DNA from 2 places in the Streptomyces sp. ADMS genome. Region 1 is predicted to be linked to the other one. Evidence: riboswitches for the same ligand, from Rfam matches in the RefSeq annotation. Region 1 holds a riboswitch; the other holds the start of a gene.
The links. A riboswitch is a leader RNA that binds a small molecule or an ion and turns the genes downstream of it on or off. The one in region 1 is predicted to bind cyclic di-AMP.
Positions count from the first base shown of each region.

Region 2: linked by a shared signal. The riboswitch ahead of RB628_RS36270 (LysM peptidoglycan-binding domain-containing M23 family metallopeptidase) and the one ahead of RB628_RS24000 (transglycosylase SLT domain-containing protein) in region 1 are both predicted to bind cyclic di-AMP.

Region 1 covers NZ_JAVFVX010000057.1:37,477-45,334, forward strand. The annotation lists gene recQ (DNA helicase RecQ) at 1-322, shown strand, start outside; gene fahA (fumarylacetoacetase) at 476-1,690, opposite strand; partial or broken gene RB628_RS23990 (ATP-grasp domain-containing protein) at 1,893-2,185, shown strand; gene RB628_RS23995 (HAD family hydrolase) at 2,389-3,222, shown strand; gene RB628_RS24000 (transglycosylase SLT domain-containing protein) at 3,291-3,785, opposite strand; cyclic di-AMP (ydaO/yuaA leader) riboswitch at 3,789-3,954, opposite strand; gene RB628_RS24005 (polyprenyl synthetase family protein) at 4,581-5,591, shown strand; gene RB628_RS24010 (DUF2092 domain-containing protein) at 6,017-7,330, shown strand; gene RB628_RS24015 (ABC transporter ATP-binding protein) at 7,377-7,858, shown strand, end outside.
Region 2 covers NZ_JAVFVX010000149.1:2,387-10,244, forward strand. The annotation lists gene RB628_RS36255 (TetR/AcrR family transcriptional regulator) at 60-674, shown strand; gene RB628_RS36260 (SGNH/GDSL hydrolase family protein) at 795-1,580, opposite strand; gene RB628_RS36265 (DUF6250 domain-containing protein) at 1,702-2,421, opposite strand; gene RB628_RS36270 (LysM peptidoglycan-binding domain-containing M23 family metallopeptidase) at 2,642-3,613, opposite strand; cyclic di-AMP (ydaO/yuaA leader) riboswitch at 3,618-3,801, opposite strand; gene RB628_RS36275 (alpha-galactosidase) at 4,079-6,172, opposite strand; gene RB628_RS36280 (tyrosine-protein phosphatase) at 6,343-7,140, shown strand; gene RB628_RS36285 (DUF6126 family protein) at 7,171-7,293, opposite strand; gene RB628_RS36290 (XRE family transcriptional regulator) at 7,290-7,858, opposite strand, start outside.

The sequences.
Region 1 (7,858 bases):
GGTTCCGGCGTATGTCATCTTCCATGACGCCACGCTTCGGGAGATCGTCAGCGTCTGGCCCGAGTCGGTGGCTGACCTGGGCGGAATCAGCGGGGTGGGCGAGAAGAAGCTCGTCACGTACGGCGAGGGCGTGGTGAAGGCGCTTGCGGCGCTGGGCGGGGCGCCGACGTCCGGGGCAGCGGGCGGCGGACGCGGAGCCGCCGGCAGCGAAGGCAAGGGTGTGGAATCCGGTCCGGTGCCGGACCGGGCGGTGCCGGACCAGCCGGGGCCGGATGACTGGCCCGAGATGGAGATGGAGCCCGAGCCGGAGGACTGGATGTAGGGGGCGGGATTCGGGGAGGAGACCGGGGCAGCGGGGCGAGGCGGAAGCGCCGGCTTTCTCCCGGTCGGCGGCGGACTGCCCGCCCCCGGCTGCTCCGGGCCGGCTGTTTCGGGCGTTTTATCCGGCTTGCCGGAGTGATCCTGCCCGTCAAGCTCAGTTTGCCGGAGTGATCCTGCCCGTCACCTCGCCCAGGCCCACGCGGGTGCCGCCCGGACCGGGCGCCCAGGCGGTGAGGGTGACCTCGTCGTGGTCCTCCAGGAAGGTTCGCTTGCCGGCGGGCAGGTCGAGGGGGTTGGTGCCGTTCCAGGTGAGTTCGAGGAGGGAGCCGCGTTCTCGTTCGGTGGGGCCACTGACCGTGCCAGAACCGTAGAGGTCGCCGGTGCGGAGGGAGGCGCCGTTGACGGTCATGTGGGCGAGTTGCTGGGCGGCCGTCCAGTACATGCTGGAGAAGGGAGGCTCGGAGATGGTGTGGCCGTTCACGGCAACGGAAATACGCAGGTCGTAGCCGCCCGGCTCTTCCTCGGCGTCGTCGAGGTAGGGGAGCAGGGGGTGCGTGCGGGCGGGCGCGCGGACCCTGGCCTCCTCCAGGGCGTCCAGCGGGGTGATCCACGCCGAGACCGACGTGGCGAAGGACTTGCCCAGGAACGGGCCCAGAGGGACGTACTCCCAGGCCTGGATGTCGCGGGCGGACCAGTCGTTCAGGAGGCAGAGGCCGAAGACGTGGTCCCGGAAGGCGGACAGGGCCACGGGGCTGCCCATGGTTGACGGTGTGCCCACCACGAAACCGACCTCGGCCTCGATGTCCAGGCGGACCGACGGGCCGAAGAGCGGGGCAGGGTCGGTGGGGCCCTTGCGCTGGCCCGAGGGACGTACGACCTTCGTGCCGGAGACCACGACCGTGCCCGAGCGGCCGTGGTAGCCGATCGGCAGGTGCTTCCAGTTGGGGGTCAGGGAGTCCTCGGCGTCGGGGCGGAAGATCTGACCGACGTTCCGGGCGTGGTTCTCGGAGGCGTAGAAGTCGACGTAGTCCGCGACATCGAAGGGGAGATGCAGCGTCACCGAGGAGAGGGGGTACAGGAAAGCGGCGATGGTGTCCTGGTGGGACGGGACGGTGACCCAGGCGGTGAGGGCGCGTCGGATGTCGGACCAGGTCGTGCGGCCCGCGGCGAGCAGAGGGTTGAGGGCCGGGCGGGCCAGTACGGAGACGTAGGGGGAGCCGAGCGCTGCGGCTGCGGCGCCCGCGTCCAGGACGTGGTCGCCCAGACGGACGCCGACGCGGCGGTCCGCGGAGCCGGCCGGGGAGAACACGCCGTACGGGAGGTTGTGCGGGCCGAAGGGGTCGCCCTCGGGGACATCGAAGGGGGGCATCGGGTGCTGCCTCGCTCTCGTGTGTCGTACAAGTCTGCTGTCGTGGACGGCCGTTGTCGTGGACGTCCGGTGCCTGGGGTGGCGTGTGTCTGTCCGGTGTGGCGTGCAGGGGGTCGTGCCGTCCGGCCAAGTCGTCGCGCCACAGGTTACGGGTGAGTTGCGGGCTCAGGGCAGTGTCCCCAGTGCCCAAAGAGTTCTTGATGTCCACAATCCGGAACTCGCGGACCTTGCCGCACGTTTCATCAAACAGATCGGCTTCGCCGGAACGATGGACCTCGACCTGCGCTTCGGCCGGCGCGGCGGACAGTGCAGGTTCTCGACTTCAACCCACGCATGGGCGTCCAGTTCCGGCTCTTCGAGAGCGAGTCGGGGGTGGATGTCGTCCGGGCCATGCATCTCGATCGACCGGGCGCACCGTTCCGCAGGGGGGAACAGCGCGCCGGGTACCGGTACATCGTGGCGAACATCGGCGTGGGGCATCTGGCGGCGCACAGGTAGGGCACGGGTTCGGTGCCGTCGGTCGACGCTCCCCTCGCTCGATCTTGTGAACAGGGTCTCACTGACCCGCGTTGTCGTGGTGCCCGTGTCCTCCCGCAGAGGGAACTGGCGCGGGCGTGGGGGCTGTTGCTGCCGGGATGCCGAACGTCGTCCGGTTCGGACGGGGACCGATGGGCCGAACGATCCGTATTCTCTGGATCATGGCCGCTCCCACCTCATACGCCCTGATCGCCACGGACCTGGACGGAACGCTCCTGCGCGGCGACGACACGCTCTCCGACCGGTCGCGGACCGCGCTGGCACGTGCCACTGCCGCCGGCGCCCGGCATCTGGTGGTGACGGGACGGCCGGCGCCGAGAGTCCGGCCGCTGCTCGACGACCTCGGTGCCGGGGGGCTCGCGGTGTGCGGGCAGGGAGCGCAGTTGTACGACGCCGGCGCCGACCGTCTGCTGTGGTCGGTGACCCTGGACCAGGAACTGGCGGAGACCGCCCTCGGCAAGATCGAGGCGGAGGTCGGGCAGGTGTACGCAGCAGTAGACCAGGACGGGGTCGACGGGCTGACACTCATCGAACCCGGGTACCTGATGCCGCATCCGACGCTGCCCGCCGTACGGGTACCGCACCGGGACGACCTGTGGGCCGCGCCCATCAGCAAGGTGTTGCTGCGCCACCCGTCCCTGTCCGACGACGAGTTGGCGTCGGCGGCGCGTGGAGCGGTCGGTTCCCTCGCGACCGTCACCATGTCGGGGCCGGGCACCGTCGAACTCCAGCCATGCGGCATCACCAAGGCGACGGGGCTCGCGCTGGCCGCCGAGTATCTCGGGCTGACCTCGTCCGCCACCATCGCCTTCGGCGACATGCCCAATGACATCCCGATGTTCGACTGGGCGGCCCACGGTGTCGCCATGGCCAACGCCCATCCCGAACTCAGGGCCGTGGCGGACGAGGTCACCCTCTCGAACGAGGACGACGGGATCGCGGTGGTGCTGGAGCGGTTGTTCGGCGGTGGGGGCGAGGGCGGGGTGGGCTGGTAGGCCGGGGTCGCCCCCACCGGCCGGGGTCGCCCCCACCGGTCGGGGTCGGCCTGTGGGCCAGGGGCGGCCTAGTAGGCCCCGTACACGTTGTCTATCGATCCGTACCGCGCCGCCGCGTAGTTGCAGGCCGCTGTGATGTTCGCGATCGGGTCGTAGGGGTCGTACGAGGTGCCGGCGACGTGGTATGCGGCGAAGGTCGGGTCGATGACCTGGAGGAGGCCCTTTGAAGGGGTGCCGGCTGCCGCGTTCGAGTCCCAGTTGTTGATGGCGTACGGGTTGCCCGACGACTCGCGGATGATGTTGCGGTAGATGCCGTCGTACGTTCCGGGGATTCCGTTCTGCGCCATGATGTCGAGCGATTCGTGGATCCAGCCGTCCAGGTTGTTCGCGTAGTACGTCGTCGTCGACGACGCGGACGACGTGGACGAGGGTGCGGCTGACGCCGTTGTCGCGGTCAGGAAGGGCATGGCCAGGGCGGCGGCGGCCGTTCCGGTTATGGCGAGGGTGCGCGTGAGCGTGCGGCGGGGGGTTCTCGCGCGGTGGTGCTGACCTCGTGCGGGCATGGTGAGTCCTCTCCGGCGCCTGCGAGGTGAGCTGTCGGGTTCGGGCGGGAGATGCCCGGCCGCGCGCGCTGTCGGCGCACGGCTTCACCCCTAGCCGCTCCGGCGTCGTGCCCGGACCGGCGGCCTACCTGGGTCCCCCGCTCCTGCCTGCGTGAGTCACGTGTGGGTGGGTGGGATCTGTGCTCCGCGGGCGGTGGCAGGATTCGGCGGTCCGCCCGGTGTGGCGCGAACGTATGCGAGAGCACACGGATGGAACAAGGGGCAGAAACAGCGGACTTGCTCATACGAGATGGATGTTTGGTGCGAAACGGGCATCGAGGTAAGGGCAGGTGGAGGGCTACTTGCTTTAGTGAATGGGTAGTTTGCGGAGGGTGGGTGAGGGGTGCCGGATTTCGGCGTGACTCGAATCACTGGCCGGGGGTAGTGGTGGGGCAGATGGAGGAGTGGGGTGATTAGGGAGCTTTTGGATGTTTTTCGCATTCTGGGGATGCATGTCCGCCGAGAGGGCGGAACCTCTCGCGCGACGTGCTTCGTTGTCGTGGCGACGCCGACTGTGAAGGATGGGGTGAGGTGGCATATGTGTGTGCGCACTCACTGGCGGGGCGGGATGTTTATAAATGTCCATGCTTTGGACTGATCAAAAACATTCCGGTCGCGATCCGATACCGCCTGGCCTGGACGGGCGGGCGCTCGCGGTGATCGAAACATGACCGGATACGCTGACTTGAGTGATGGCAGCGACCTATCGACACACCGTGTGACCGCCAGTAGACACCAGCAGACAGGAGATCCCTCGTGACCGTCGTCGGGCCGTTCGGGCTGAGCGTGCGGGACCAGGCTCTCGAAGCCGATGTCCAGGCCGGATTGGCGGCTGTCGAGGAAGGGCTGCTCGAAGCCACCAAGAGCGAGGTGCCCTTCATCACGGAGGCCGCGCAGCATCTCGTGCGGGCCGGCGGGAAGCGGTTCCGGCCGTTGCTCGTGATGCTCGCGGCGCAGTTCGGGGACCGCCATGCGCCGGGGATCGTGCCGTCCGCGGTGGTGGTCGAGCTGACCCACCTCGCGACGCTGTATCACGACGATGTCATGGACGAGGCCGAGGTACGGCGCGGGGTGCCCAGCGCCAACACGCGCTGGGGCAACTCCGTCGCGGTTCTCACCGGGGACTTTCTGTTCGCGCGCGCCTCGCACATCCTCGCCGACCTCGGGCCCGAGGCGGTGCGGGTGCAGGCGGAGGCGTTCGAGCGGCTGGTGACCGGGCAGATCCTGGAGACGGCGGGGCCGTCGGACGGGCGGGATCCGGTCGAGCACTATCTGGATGTGCTGGGCGGGAAGACCGGATCACTGGTGGCCGTGGCCTGCCGGTTCGGGGCGATGATGTCCGGGGCCGACGACAGTGTCGTGGACGTGCTCACCCAGTACGGGGAGCGGCTCGGGGTCGCCTTCCAGCTCGCGGACGATGTGCTGGACATCGCGTCCGACTCCCACGAGTCGGGGAAGACGCCGGGGACGGATCTGCGGGAAGGCATTCCCACGATGCCCGTGCTGCGGCTGCGGGAGCGGGTGGCTCGGCTGGGGCTGGCCGAGGATGTCGCGCTGTGCGAGTTGCTGGACTCCGATCTCAGTGACGATGCCCGGCATGCGGAGGCGTTGGCCCGGCTGCGGGTGCATCCCGCGTTGGAGCAGGCTCGGCGGGACACGGTGCGGTATGCGGAGGAGGCGCGGGCTGCGTTGGTGCCGTTGCCGGAGTGTGACGCCAAGGCCGCGTTGGTGGAGTTGTGCGACGCGGTGGTGCATCGGGCCGGGTAGGGGGTTCGCCCTCGCCGCCCTCACCCGTCCCATCCCTTACCTGGGGTCCCATCCCGTACCTGGGGTCCCATCCCGTACCTGGGGGCTGCGCCCCCAGACCCCCGCCACGGCCCTGAACGGGGCCTTGTCCGCAAACGCCGGGCGGGCGGATGGTGGCGTACGTCACATGCGTGGACCAGGTCCACGGTGAGATCGCCTCCCGACGCTGCCAGAATCAGAGCCGACCCCTACGGGTCAGGGGAGGGGATGCCTCCTCATGTCATCCCGTAGCAGTACACGGAGTTGCGCCCAAGGTCTGACGATTCCTCCTCGCCGATTTGGTCAGATGGAAACCACCACTCCTCACCGGTTCAGGTGAGAATGGCGGCTCAGGGTGGGCAAGTGTGGGACGGACAGCCGCCGCCGACGACGGAGGTAAGGCACACATGGCACCGTACGAAGAGGCCAAGGCCGGGAACCGGATCGAGGCCGAGATCGAGGCCGAGGACGTGCCGTCCCGGCGCCGCAGGGCCGCGCGGTACGCCGCCCCGGTCGCGGTGATCGGTCTGACGGTCGCGACGATCGGGCTGGTACCGGCGTTCGCCGGCTCCGGTGACCCCGATCTGCCGAAGATCAGCGCGCAGGAACTCATCGAGAAGATCGCCGCCTCGGACGTGCAGCAGTTGTCCGGCACGGTGAAGATCAGTACGGATCTGGGGCTGCCCGACCTCGGCGGTCTGGAGAGCGGACTTCTGTCGGGCGGGCTCGGCGGGGGTTCCGACGACTCGGGGTCGGCCGCCGAACCGAGCGCCAAGCTCCTCGAACTGGCCTCCGGCACACACACGATCCGTGTCGCCGCGGACGGCCCCGACAAGCAGAAGCTGTCGCTGCTGGAGAAGGCCGCCGAGTACAGCGTGATCCACAACGGCGACGAGGTGTGGGCGTACGACAGCGCGTCCAACGAGGCGTACCACGCGACGGCCCCCGCATCCGAGGACAGCAAGGGCGAAGGCGCCAAGGGTGAGGGCAAGGGTCAGGTCCTGCCAGGAGACGACGTACCCGCCACGCCCGGGGAGTTCGCCGAGGAGGCCCTGAAGGCGGTCGACGACACGACCTCCGTGACCGTCGACGGCACCGCCCAGGTCGCCGGGCGGGACGCCTACAAGCTGGTCATCAAGCCGAAGGCGTCCGGGTCCACGGTCGGGGCGATCAGTATCGCGGTCGACTCCAAGACCGGTACACCGCTGAAGTTCACGCTGACCCCGGCGAGCGGCGGTGCCGCCGTCGTGGACGCCGGCTTCGTCGACGTCGACTTCGCCAAGCCCGCCGCCTCGACCTTCGACTTCACCCCGCCCAAGGGCACGAAGGTCACCGAGGAGGGCCCGGGCAAGGCCGAGGAGGACTTCGACCGCGACTTCGGCAAGGAGTTCGACGGTGCCGGCAAGGGGTTCGACGGCCACGAGGGTACGGCGGACGGGCTCGAAGGCGACGGCGTCAAGGTCATCGGCGAGGGCTGGAACTCCATCGCCACGTTCGACTCGGGGGCCGAGGGCGGTCTTCCGTCGGCGGGCAGCTCGCCCGACGCCGGTGCCTTCGGCGGCTTCCTCGACTCCTTCGGCGACAAGGTCTCCGGCGACTTCGGCTCCGGCACGGTCTTCAAGACCCGTCTGATCAACGCCCTGATGACGGACGACGGCAAGCTCTACGTCGGCGCCGTCACGAAGGACGCCCTGGTCAAGGCGGCGAACGCAGCCCAGTAACTCCCGTACGGGAACCGTCGTACCGATATGACGATTGAGGGAGCTCATGGAGGGACCGTCCGCCACGGAGCCGGAAGAGGCGCACCGGGACGATGACGCGGTCATCGTCACCCGCGCCCTCACCAAGCGCTTCCGCGGCGGACAGCTCGCCGTCGACGCCCTCGACCTCACCGTTCCGGCGGGCAGCGTCTTCGGTTTCCTCGGGCCGAACGGCTCGGGCAAGACGACCACCATCCGCATGCTGATGGGCCTGATCGAGCCGACGTCGGGCACGGCGCGGGTGCTGGGGCGGCCGATGCCCCGCGCCACCCGCGCCGTCCTGCCGCACGTCGGCGCACTCATCGAAGGGCCCGCGCTGTACGGCTTCCTCTCGGGCCGCGACAACCTTGTCAGGTACGACGCCGCCGACCCGACCGCCGATCCGCGCACCCGGCGTACCCGCGTCGCGGTGGCGCTGGACCGGGTGGGCCTGACGGCCGCCGCCGGCAAGAAGACGAAGGCGTACTCGCTGGGCATGAAACAGCGGCT
Region 2 (7,858 bases), on a different contig from region 1:
TTACAGGCATTGACGGACCTGCCCCGGCATCGTGTCCTGCGACGGATTACTGTGACCGCGTGGCAAGGGTGCGGTTGAGCGTGGCCGAGCGGCGCGAGGAACTGCTGCGGGCCGCCATCGAGCAGATCCAGGTACGGGGCGTGGCGGCGGTCAGGATCGCCGACGTGGCCGCCGTCCTCGGGGTGAGCAACGCGCTGGTCCTGTACCACTTCTCGACCAAGGAGAAGCTGGTCGCCGCCGCGTTCCGGTACGCGGCCGAGGCCGATCTCACCCACCTGGGCAAGCTCCTCGGGCGCCGCTCCCCGGCGCTGCGCCGACTGCGGTCCGCGGTGCGCTGGTACGCGCCGACGGGCCAGGCCAAGGGCTGGCGGCTGTGGATCGAGGGGTGGGCGGTCTCCCTGCGCGACCCGGCGTTGCGGGAGGTCGCCGGCGACCTGGACCGGCGTTGGAAGGCCGCGATCACCGAGGTCATCGCGGAGGGGGTGGCAGCGGGCGAGTTCGCGTGCCCCGACCCCACGGGCACGGCCCTGCGGCTGACGGCGCTGCTGGACGGGCTGGCCGTCCAGATGACGGCGTACGACGGGGTGTCCCGGGCGCGGGCCGAACAGTGGGTGGACGCTGCGCTGGCCGGGGAACTGGGTCTGGAGCGGGCGGCGTTGACGTCGGGCAGCTGAGTTGATGTGGGCGCTACCGGGGGCTGCCGCCCCCAGGCCCCCGCTTCGGCCTGGACGGCCTCGTCCTCGAACGCCGGCCGGGCCGGCATTGCCCGCCCGGCGCTGCAGAACAAGAAGTTCTCACGCGACCCACTCGATCCGGGTCTTGATGTCGTCCGGCGACAGACTCCCCTTCGCCGTCACATGGTCGCCCGACGACTCCCCCCTCAGCCGCCGCCCGATCCACGGCGCCAGGTACTCACGGGCCCAGTGAACATCGTCGCGGCGGATCTCGAAGGTGCCTCGGGGAGGCAACGCCGGCCAAGGCTGGTCCGGGTCGGCCGGGATTTCCAGGCCCAGGATCTGTCCCGCGCGCAGCGCCACGCGCGTGTGCCCCTCGGGGGAGAGGTGCAGTCGGTCGCCGTCCCAGGCCCGGCGGTCCTGGATGGTCTTCAGGGACCACAGGTCGAGCACCGGACAGCCGTACCGGTCGGCGATGGCCCGTAGGTGTCCGTTGTACGTGGCGATCTTGCCGCGCATGTGCTTCAGCACCGGGACGTTGCGGGTGTCGAAGCCGGTCGTCACCATGACCGTGCCGACCGCCGAGGTGAGGCCGATCACCGCTCGCTCGAAGCGCTCGGCGACCTCGTCCGGGTCGCTGCCGGGCCGGATGATGTCGTTGCCGCCCGCGCAGAAGGAGACCAGGTCCGGCGCCTGTTCCCGGGCGCGCGGAAGCTGCTCGGACACGATCTGGTCGAGCAGCCTCCCGCGTACCGCGAGGTTCGTGTAGTCGAAGTCGCCCTCGGGGCGCCGGTCCGCGAGCAGGACCGCGAACCGGTCGGCCCAGCCGACGAACGCCCCGTCGGGGCCGGGGTCGCCGACGCCCTCGGTGAAGCTGTCCCCCACCGCCACGTACGACCCGATCACTGCTCTTCTGTCATTCCTCGAATCGTCTGCCACATCGGCCCATGATTCACCTCTGATGTGAGCTACGCGACCGTAGGAAGGGGTTGACTCCCGGTGAGATAGGCCACTCGTCAATTGTTGGTCAACCCGGAATAATGGGAAGACGCAGTTCACGGACGCTGAAGTCGGTGATCCGGAAGTGGCTCCACGTCGTACGGAAGGCGAAGTACCCACTCGTGTACGGGTCGGGGTCGCCGTAGTCGAAGACGAGCCGCCCGTTGTTCCACCAGCGGACCGTCGAGCCGGCCGAGACGATCCGGACGCGGTGGGGCGCGTTCGGGACCAGCAGCGGCTCCGCGTAGTCGTAGACCAAGGGGCGCACGTCGGCCTCGCCGACGTAACGGCGCAGACGGGTCGTGGTGTTGGTGTTGGCGCCGTAGCCGACGTAGTACGTCTTGAGGTGGTCGTACTCGGCGAGGGCTCCGCTCCGCCGGGTGGCGAAGAGGTCGTCCGGGGAGCGGACGTCGACGGCGTTCCAGAAGTTGTTCAGGTCGGAGACCCGGTCGTTGACCCCGCCCGCCGAGACCGGTGTCGCCGTGTACTCGATGGCGTACGGGCCTTGCAGACTGCGCTTGAACCAGCTGGTGGCACCGCTCGGCACGTCGACCTCCAGGACGCCCCGGGCCGCCGTGACACTGCCACCGTCCTGGAGTTCGACGGCCCACCGGCCGAGACCGTGCAGGAAGTCGTCGCGGGCGATGAGGCGTCCGTATGCGGCGGCACTGGCGCTCGCAGCCGGGCTGAGCGCGGCGACGGCCGCGCCGGCGGCCAGGACTCCGAAGGCTCTGCGAGTGGTCGTCACGAGGCGGCTCCTTGTGGCTGAATGGTGGTCACAGCGGCGGAAAGCGCTTGCACAGCTAGGGAGTTCACTCTGCCCCCGCTCTCTCTTCCTGGCGACACTCCAGGCACTCGCGCCACAGGACCGCAAGGTGACGATCACGAACCGCATCGCGAACACGCCGAAGGCCGGGCCCCGGGATCGGGGTCCGGCCTTCGGCGTGTGTCCTCCCGAAGCGTGCGCGTCAGCCGACGGCGACGCCCTTCGAGCGGAGGTACGCGACCGGGTCCACGTCGGAGCCGTAGTCCGGGGTGGTGCGGATCTCGAAGTGCAGGTGCGGGCCGGTCACATTGCCGGTGGCACCGGAGAGACCGACCTGCTGACCCGCGGTCACGGTCTGGCCGGCCGAGACGGAGAGCTGCGCGAGGTGGGCGTACTGGGCGTAGTAGCCGTCGGCGAGCTTGACGACGACCTGGTTGCCGTACGCCCCGCCCCAACCGGCGGAGACGACGGTGCCCGCGCCGACGGCCTTGAGGGAGGTGCCGGTCGGGGCGCCGAAGTCGACGCCCGTGTGGTAGCCGCTGGACCACATGCTGCCCGCCACGCGGTAGGCGGTGCCGATGCCACCGGCCACGGGAAGGGTGAAGCCGCTGGAGCTGCCGGTGTCGGCGGTCTCGGTCGTCGTGGAGGTCTCGGCCGTCTCGCGTTCGGCGGCCGGCTCGGGCGTCTGAGTCTTCGTGGACTGCGAGGACTTCGAGGAGGACTCCGCCGAGGACGAGGACGGCGAGGAGGTGGACGCGGCCTTCTTGCCGATCGTCAGTTTCAGACCGGGGTGGATCAGGCCCGGGTCGGCACCGATGGCGGTGCGGTTGTCCGAGTAGAGCTTCTTCCAGCCACCGCTGACGCTCTGCTCCTCGGCGATCTTCGACAGGTAGTCGCCGGCCTGGACCGCGTATGTCCTGACGTTCGCCTCCTTGGCGGCGGAGGGAGCGGAAGCAGCTTTTTCCGTCTTCGCGGAAACGGGCTGGGCGGTTACGGACCTGGCCGTTTCCGAAAGCGACTGAACGGACTGCGTGGTGGACTCCGCCGTGGCCGCTTGGGCGCCGGTGGCTCCCAGCAGGGGCAGGGCGAGAGCCGCTCCGCCGGTTCCGGCGACGGCTATCGAGCGGGTGAATCGCTGGGACTTCGGACGGCGGTGCTTACCCTTCGCGGGCATGACGAATTCCTCTCCGGCGCCTGCGAGGTGAGCTGTCGGGTGCGGACTGGAGATGTCCGGCCACGCCTGAACGTGACTTAACCCCAAGCCTGTTCCAGAGACCGGAACAGGCGTTCTACCTGTGGGTCCCCCGCTCCTGCCGTTCTCGGGTGTTCGATGCGGGTTCCGGGCGGCGGCAGGATTGGGCGTCCGTCCGGATTGGAGGCGAACGTAAGCGACCAAGACGCACGGAAACAAGCTTCAGGTTCCCTGTGTACGGGTTTCCTGTGATCCTCCCCAGAATTACCCGTCACTGTCCGTGAATTCTGGATCTCTCCGCCCCCTGAACATCCTTAAAAGACGCCGAAATTACGTGAACATGTCGGCGACACACCGTCACGAATATGACGCTGCTCACTCCCCTGCCGCACAGCAACCCTTATTCCCAAGCGAGTTGGAATTAAGGCGCCATAACGGACAGAAGCATCAGATGCGACGCAGTCGGAGAACTGCCGCATCCAGGTCACCCTTCAGCCCCGTTCGCAGACCGTGGTGCATCAACACCGCACCTCGGTGGACTTCACCCGTTTCACGGCATTCGTACGTCGCAGACGGGTCGAGTCCGCGCAGCCGCAGCGCCGGTACCGGTTCACCGTGGTGCTGCGCCTGGAGCCACGCCAGGACGACACTCTCGCCCCCGAGCACGTACTGCACCGCGCTCAGTCCGCCGGTCGGCCGCCGCAGCCGGTGGAGGTCGCCGCGCTGCACGACATGGCGGATCTCCCTGTAGAGCGCCACCCACTCCCTCGCCTCGGCCAGCTCCGCCTCCGTCCACCTGGCGAGGTCGCCACCTACGCCGAGCACCCCGGCCATCGCACTCACGAACCGGAACCGCAACGAGCTGACCCGGTCGTTGAGCTGGGTATTCGGACTGTCCGTGACCCAGGCGGCCATGACCCGCGCCGGATGGATCTGACTGAAGCCCTCCTGGATGGCGAGGCGGTCCAGCGGGTCGGTGTTGTCCGAGGTCCACACCTGGTCCGTACGAGCGAGGACACCGAGGTCGATCCGGCCACCGCCACCCGAGCAGGACTCGAAGGCGACGCCCGGGTGGGCCGCCCGCAGCCGGTCCAGCAGGGCATACAGTCCCTGCACATGGTCGACCCACAGACGCTGGGGGTAGTCCTCGCCGGGCCAGCCGGCGTCGGTGAAGCAGCGGTTGAAGTCCCACTTCACGTAGTCGATCGGGGCACTGGAGAGCAGCCCGTCGAGCTGCTCCCACAGGTACTGGCGGACATCCTCGCGCGCGAGGTTCAGTACGAGCTGATTGCGGAACTCCGTCCGCTTTCGTCCCGACTGGAACTGCACCCAGTCCGGGTGGGTGCGGTACAGGTCGCTGTCCGGGTTGACCATCTCGGGCTCGACCCAGATACCGAACTGCATGCCCAGGGTGTGCACGTACTCTGCGAGCGGCCTCACGCCCGCCGGGAAGCGGTCCGGATTGGGCGTCCAGTCACCGAGGCCGGCCCGGTCGCTGGTGCGGGCCCCGAACCAGCCGTCGTCCACGACGAACAGTTCGACGCCGATCGCGGCGGCCCGCCGGGCCAGCGTCCTCTGCTGCTCCTCGGAGATGTCGAACTCCGTGGCCTCCCAGGAGTTGTAGAGCACGGGCCGGTCCCGGTCCGCGTCGGGCACGACGAACGCGCGCTGGTACGCGTGCCACGCCCGGCTCGCCCCACCGTGCCCCAAGGCGGTCCACAGCCCCGCGAAGACGGGCGTGGTGAAGGACTCACCCGCCGCCAGGCGCAGCAGGCCGGAGTCGTCGTACCCGGCGCCACCGGTGATCTGCACGCGCGCGTCGGGCAGTTGGGCGACGGCGATCCGCCACGAGCCGGACCAGCCGAGCGCGCACGCGTACACCTCGCCGCGTTCCTCGGTCGCGTCGGTGTCGAGCGCCACCCAGGGCAGGTGCTGGTGCCCGGTGTGCCCGCGCCGGCTGCCGATGACCTTCTCACCGTAGGTGAGGTCCGCGCTCACGAGCCGGGACTCGGCGGCCCAGCGTCCGTGCAGTTGGGAGAGGCGCCAGCCATCGCGCTCGGGGAGCGTCCAGGTGGCCGAGTCCGCGCGGAGCAGCTCAACCGGTCCGGCGCTGTCGGGGGCGTCATGGGTGAGGGTCACCCAGCGCTCCACGACGTCGTGGCGCATCCGGTAGTGGAGCGTGATCACCAGCCCCGCGTCGCGGAACCGCAGTCGCAGTTCGTCCCCCTCGGCGCCGCCCGCGGTCTCGTACGCCTCGAACCGCCATTCGGTGCCCCGGCGCTCGCCGGTCCGCACGGACAGGGCGGGCCGTACGAAGCGGGGGCCGCCCTCGACCGGGTACTCCTCCCGACCGTCGAGCGGGGACTCGAAGGGCCAGTAGTCCGGCAGCGGACGGACGGCGAGCGCCTCCGCGTCGACGAGGGCGATCCGCGGGCCCCAGTGCAGGTGCAGCAGTTCGTCGTCCTCGGTGAGATGGACGGCGTAACTGCTCGTGGGCCCCGAGAGAAGCCACGTACGACCGGTTCCGGCAATTTCCAGCATCATGTCCCCACAGATCCGAACAGGCACGCTCAAGCATCAACATCATCAGCGCCAGGGACGCCGACGGCAACGCCTGTGGAAAACTCGTTGGCCTGCTCACCCATGTCGTATCGTCGAAGCGCGCCCGTCGACGAGCAGCGTCCGCGGGGCGGTGTGGGAGGGGAGCCCTCGTGACGCAGCAGGTCCCGTCGACCGAGCCCGAGCTGGGCGGCGTACGTAACTTCCGTGACGTGGGCGGCCTGCCGACCGTGGACGGCCGGCGCGTGGCGCCGGGGCGGCTGTTCCGCAGCGGTCATCTCGCTCACGCGACCGACGAGGACGCGGCGTTTCTCGGCTCCCTCGGGCTGCACACGATCTTCGACTTCCGCAACGCGGCCGACATCAAGCTGGAGGGGCCGGACGTCGAGCTGCCGGGCGTGCGCAACGTGAACATCCCGCTGTCCGACCCGGCGCACGGCGCGGAGTTCTGGAAGATGGTCCGGGACGGCGATCTCGACGAGTTGCGCAGCCTCCTGGCCGACGGCAAGGGTGAGCAGCGGATGATCAACTCCTACCGTGAGATCGTCAGGGACCGCACGGCCGAGCACTCCCGGATGCTCCACGCGCTGGCCGAGGACAGTGTCCCTGCCCTGATGCACTGCGCGGCCGGCAAGGACCGCGCGGGACTGTCCATCGCCGTGACACTGCTCGCCGTCGGGGTGGAGCGCGACGCCATCGTGACCGACTACATGGAGTCGAACGCGCAGCACAGGCGCTACAAGGTGCGCCGCAACGGTTCCGTGGCCAAGGCCTACAGCCCCGAGGTCCTGGAGCTGCTCAACCCGCTCTTCGGCACCCGCCCCGAGTATCTGAGGGCAGCCATGGAGACGGTCGAGGAAACCTGGGGCGGCGTCGAGAACTATCTGGCACAGGGGCTGGGCGTCACTCCGGAGATGCGGGAGCGGCTGCGCGAGCGTTTCCTCGACTGACGGCTCGGCCGAGCGGGACGTGCGTGACCGCTACTGCTTCGCGCCCACCTCGAACAGCAGGTAGATGAAAGCGGCGAAGACGTGCCCGACCGCGATGTAGATGATCAGCCGGACCCACAGGGCCCGGGGGAACTTCTCCTCCATGTTCGTCATGGCCTCACTCCAGCGCTCGGGCCGAGGCAGAGGCCGGCGGTGGGGCTCTGCAACAGGGTGTGGACGAAGAGCAGGTCGGTGCCGTCGCGGCCGTCGGCGGCGAGGCGGTGCGGGGTCAGCGAGTCGAAGTGCGCGCTGTCGCCGGGTGCGAGGACGTGCGCGGTGTCCCCGAGGCGCAGCCGCAGCCGCCCCTTGAGGACGTACAGCCACTCCTCGCCGGGGTGGACGCGCACGATGTCGCCCTGTGCCCCGTACGGCACATGGACGCGCAGTGCCTGCATCCCGCGCCCGGACGCGCCGGCCTGCCAGTAGGACCAGCCGCCCGCGGCCGTCGGTTCCATGTCGGTGGCGCGCACGACGGCGTCCCGGTCGGCGACGGTCTCACCAAGCAGTTCGGAGACCGTCGTACCGTAGATGCGGGCGAGCCCGAGCAGCATCGGCAGGGAAGGCTGGCGCCGCCCGGTCTCCAGACGGGAGAGGTGTGCGGGCGACAGTCCGGCCGCCCGGGCCGCGGCCTCCAGGGTGAGGGAGGCCCGGCGGCGCAGCGCTCGGAGTTGCGGTGCGA